DNA from 2 places in the Streptomyces sp. WP-1 genome. Region 1 is predicted to be linked to the other one. Evidence: riboswitches for the same ligand, from Rfam matches in the RefSeq annotation. Region 1 holds a riboswitch; the other holds the start of a gene.

Region 1 (2,447 bases):
CTGTTCGCCCAGGCGTCCTCGCAGACGGAACCGGTGCCGGAGGAGGCCGTGGCCGAGCCGGTCGTCGTGCCCCGGGAGCCGGTCCTGCCGCACTGGCGGGCCGGCCAGGACGTGCGGCACGCCGAGCACGGGCACGGGTGGGTGCAGGGGAGCGGGGTGGGCCGGGTGACAGTGCGTTTCGAGACACCGCAGTCGCCGCCGGGCCGGATACGCACCTTCCTCGTCACGGATCCCGCGCTGGAGCCCGCGGACCCCCTGCCCCTGGTCGTCCCGGCACCCGCCACCCCGTGTTCACCAGGACCGTGAACGGCTGCCTGTCCAGGCTCGCCCCGCCGCTCGACGGCAGCGCTCTCGTCGTCCAAGCTCCCTGGCCACCGGGGCTATGTCTCCTCCGAGCCCGCCAGCTTGCCGAAGTCGTGGTCCGGGGCGGCGTCCGGGGCCACGTCGAGGCCGTAGTGGTGGTAGAGCTGGAGTTCCTGTTCGGGGGAGAGATGGCGGCCCACGCCGAAGTCGGGGGCGTCCTTGATCAGGGAGCGGTCGAAGGGGACATGGAGGGTGCCGTCGACCAGCTCGCTCGGTTCCAGCGGGACGAACGCGTCGCGGGAGAAGAGGCCGGTGCGTATGGCCGCCCACTCGGGGATGCCGGTGGCGTCGTCCAGATACACCTCGTCGATCGTGCCGATCTTGGTGCCATTGCGGTCGAACGCCTTGCGGCCGATCAGGTTGCGCGGATCGATGTCGGTCTGCACGGCCCCTCTCCCTCCACTGGTCGCAACTCATCCGTAAGCACTACGAAAGAGCACATTCATCGCGGCGGCCACTTGAGAATCCGGCCGTTGACCTCGCTGGTAGTCTGATTGCGGCTGCTGACCCCGTGCGGGAGAGTCCTCCGACCCACCTCGGAGGCGCCGAAGGAGCAAATCCTCCCCGGAATCTCTCAGGCTCACGTACCGCACGGACGAGGTCACTCTGGAAAGCAGGGCGGGTGTCGACGGCTTCCGCCCTCACCGACGGTGAAAGCCGGCGCCGCGAGGTGCCCGGTGAAGCTCTCAGGTTGAGATGACAGAGGGGGAGGCCGTACGGGCACCCACGCCGTGGTGCCCTTCGAAGGTCGTCAGACCAGGAGGCCTCCGCCATGACCGCCCATCGCATTCCGCTCTCCGAGCTCGAAGCGGGCATCCCCTTCGAACAGCGCCACATCGGGCCCGACCAGGAGGCGCGGGCCAAGATGCTCGCCCAGGTCGGCTACGGCTCCCTGGACGAGCTGACCGCCGCCGCCGTCCCGGACGTGATCAAGAACGCCGACGCCCTCGACCTGCCGGGCGCCCGCACCGAGGCCGAGGTGCTGGCCGAGCTGCGCTCGCTCGCCGACCGCAACCAGGTCCTCGGCTCCATGATCGGCCTGGGTTACTACGGTACCTTCACCCCGCCGGTCATCCTGCGCAACGTCCTGGAGAACCCGGCCTGGTACACGGCCTACACCCCCTACCAGCCGGAGATCTCCCAGGGCCGCCTGGAGGCCCTGCTGAACTTCCAGACCATGGTCGCCGACCTCACCGGTCTGCCCACCTCCGGCGCCTCCCTCCTCGACGAGGGCACCGCGGCCGCCGAGGCCATGGCGCTGTCCCGGCGCATGGGCAAGAACAAGAAGGGCCTCTTCCTGGTCGACGCGGACGCCCTGCCGCAGACCGTCGCCGTCATCCAGACCCGCGCCGAGCCGACCGGTGTCGAGGTCGTCGTCGCCGACCTGAGCGACGGCATCCCGGCCGAGATCGCCGCCCGTGACATCAACGGCGTGCTGGTCCAGTACCCCGGCGCCTCCGGTGCCGTACGCGACATCAAGCCGGTGATCGAGCAGGCGCACGGGCTGGGCGCGCTCGTCACCGTCGCCGCCGATCTGCTCGCCCTCACCCTGCTGACCTCCCCGGGCGAGCTGGGCGCCGACATCGCCATCGGCACCACCCAGCGCTTCGGCGTCCCGATGGGCTTCGGCGGTCCGCACGCCGGCTACATGGCGGTGCACGAGAAGTTCGCCCGCAGCCTGCCCGGCCGCCTGGTCGGCGTGTCCGTCGACGTCGACGGCAACAAGGCGTACCGGCTGGCCCTCCAGACCCGCGAGCAGCACATCCGCCGCGAGAAGGCCACCAGCAACATCTGTACCGCGCAGGTGCTGCTCGCCGTCATGGCCGGCATGTACGCCGTCTACCACGGCCCCGAGGGCCTCAGGACCATCGCCCGGCGCACCCACCGCTACGCGACGCTCCTCGCCGAGGGCCTGAAGGCCGGCGGCGTCGAGATCACGCACGGCGCCTTCTTCGACACCGTCACCGCGCGCGTGCCCGGCAGGGCGGCCGAGATAGTCGCCGCCGCCCGGGACAAGGGCGTCAACCTGCACCTGGCCGACGCCGACCATGTCTCCCTGGCCTGCGACGAGACCACCACGCGGG
Region 2 (2,447 bases), 3.9 Mb from region 1:
CTGCTGGGAACCACTGCTGTGACCATGAAGGCTAACGGGTGCCGGTGACAGAGCCGTACCCCCTGAACACGATCCGCTGTACGGCGTCCGCCGCGGCCCGGTCCAGCAGCACCGCAGAGCCGCAGCCCGCGGGCAGCTCGCCGCGCCCGACCGCGCCGAGCAGCCGGGCCGTCGTACGCCGGTGGCGGCCGAAGGCGCGGCGGGAGACGGTGCGGCCGCGCTCGCGCTGGCCCGCGCGGGCCGTCTCCTCGGGCACGTCCAGCAGGAGCAGATGCAGGGTGGCGCCGGAGCGGCGGGCCGCGCGGGCCAGCCAGGCGCGCACCCAGGGCTGGGTGCCGCAGTCGTGCACCACCAGGGGCGCTCGCGTGCGCAGGGCGCGGCGCAGCGACCGGTAGTGGGCGACGCGCACCAGGGGGCGGTAGACGGCGTACGGCAGAAAGCGGGGCAGGCGGGCGGCGAAGCGGGCCCGGGTGTCCTGGGAGTCGACGCGGCGGGCGCCGGCCGCGCGGCGCATCAGCGTGGACTTGCCGCTGCCGGGCAGCCCGGTGAGGACCACGATGTCGCGGGGGCCGAAGCGGAGGGTGCCGGGGCCCGGGGCGGCCCGGTCGCGCAGGTCCAGCACGCGGGGCGCGGGGCGCGCGGCCGTCCGCTCGCGGGCCGCGGGGCCGCTCGGCGCCGGGATGCGGGCCGCGTGCGCCAGGGTCCTGTCCACCGTGATCGTCCTCCCCTTGTCCGTTCGTAATCTCCATGTCCAGTGGAAGTAAAGGGAAGGTAATGGCCGGTGTGCCGCGGGCGGGTGCGCGTACCGCCACAGGTCGGTTACGGATCCGGCCCCTGACGGGCGGGGGCGCGACGTGCAATGATGTGGCCGCCAACTGCATACCGGCCGTTTGAATCCGCGCGGGAGAGTCCCCAGCAGGCTTCGCTGGGGCGCCGAAGGAGCAAGTCCCTCCCTTGAATCTCTCAGGCCCCGTTACCGCGCGGGCGAGGCACATCTGAAAAGCGGGCCGCCCTGCCGGCGGCCCCACCCAAGGTGCAAACCGTGGTCGCCCCCGTGGCGGTCCCGGCGAACCTCTCAGGTTCCGATGACAGATGGGGAGGAACGTTCCTCGCCCCATCCCTGTTGCCCTGGGAGACGACCGTCCGATGAGCAGTACCGAACTCCGACACACCGCGCTGGACGCCGTGCACCGCTCGCTCGGTGCGACGATGACCGACTTCGCGGGCTGGGACATGCCCCTGCGCTACGGCTCCGAGCGCGACGAGCACCTGGCCGTGCGGACCAAGGCGGGCCTGTTCGACCTCTCCCACATGGGCGAGATCACCGTCACCGGCCCCGAGGCCGCCGACTTCCTGAACCTGGCGCTGGTCGGCAACATCGCCTCCGTCGGCGTCGGCCGCGCCCGCTACACGATGATCGTGCGGGCCGACGGCGGCATCCTGGACGACCTGATCGTCTACCGGCTCGCCGAGACCGAGTACATGGTCGTCGCCAACGCCTCCAACGCCCAGGTGGTCCTGGACGCGCTGGACGAGCGCTCCGGCGGACTCGACGTCGAGGTGCGCGACGACCGGGACGCCTACGCCCTGCTCGCGATCCAGGGCCCGGCCTCCCCCGGCATCCTGAAGTCCCTCACCGACGCCGACCTGGACGGTCTGAAGTACTACGCGGGCCTGCCCGGCACCGTCGCCGGTGTCCCCGCGCTGATCGCCCGCACCGGCTACACCGGCGAGGACGGCTTCGAGCTGTTCGTGAAGCCCGAGCACGCCGTCGAGCTGTGGCAGGCGCTGACCGAGGCCGGCGAGGGCGCCGGCCTGGTGCCCTGCGGCCTGTCCTGCCGCGACACGCTGCGCCTGGAGGCGGGCATGCCGCTGTACGGGCACGAGCTGAACACCTCGCTGACCCCCTTCGACGCCGGGCTCGGCCGCGTGGTCAAGTTCGAGAAGGAGGGCGACTTCGTGGGGCGCGCCGCGCTCACCGAGGCCGCCGAGCGCGCCGCGCAGAACCCCCCGCGGGTCCTGGTCGGCCTGATCGCCGAGGGTCGTCGGGTGCCGCGCGCCGGGTACCCGGTGGTCGCCGGTGGCACGGTGATCGGCGAGGTCACCTCGGGTGCCCCCTCCCCCACCCTGGGCAAGCCGATCGCCATGGCCTACGTCGACGCGGCGCACGCCGCGCCCGGCACCGAGGGCGTCGGCGTGGACATCCGCGGTACGCACGAGCCCTACGAGGTCGTCGCGCTGCCCTTCTACAAGCGCCAGAAGTAGACAGCGAGCCCGGTCGCGCCCCCGCCCCCGACGGGCGGGCACGTGACCCTGCGCACATTCGCCCGCCCACCGGCGGTCACCAGCGTCCCCCCGTCATCAGCACTCCCGCGCGTACAGGAGAATTCAGGCCATGAGCAACCCCCAGCAGCTGCGCTACAGCAAGGAGCACGAGTGGCTGTCGG

The links. Region 1 has a riboswitch for glycine ahead of gcvP (aminomethyl-transferring glycine dehydrogenase). Riboswitches for the same ligand answer to the same signal wherever they lie in the genome.
Region 2: another riboswitch for glycine. It lies ahead of gcvT (glycine cleavage system aminomethyltransferase GcvT); the one in region 1 lies ahead of gcvP (aminomethyl-transferring glycine dehydrogenase).

Annotation. Positions count from the first base shown of each region.
Region 1 is NZ_CP123923.1:6,616,747-6,619,193, forward strand. It holds partial or broken gene QHG49_RS29370 (DNA polymerase IV) at 1-456, shown strand, start outside; gene QHG49_RS29375 (PRC-barrel domain-containing protein) at 381-749, opposite strand; glycine riboswitch at 868-963, shown strand; gene gcvP (aminomethyl-transferring glycine dehydrogenase) at 1,136-2,447, shown strand, end outside.
Region 2 is NZ_CP123923.1:2,677,778-2,680,224, forward strand. It holds gene QHG49_RS11310 (AAA family ATPase) at 32-718, opposite strand; glycine riboswitch at 892-989, shown strand; gene gcvT (glycine cleavage system aminomethyltransferase GcvT) at 1,147-2,265, shown strand; gene gcvH (glycine cleavage system protein GcvH) at 2,396-2,447, shown strand, end outside.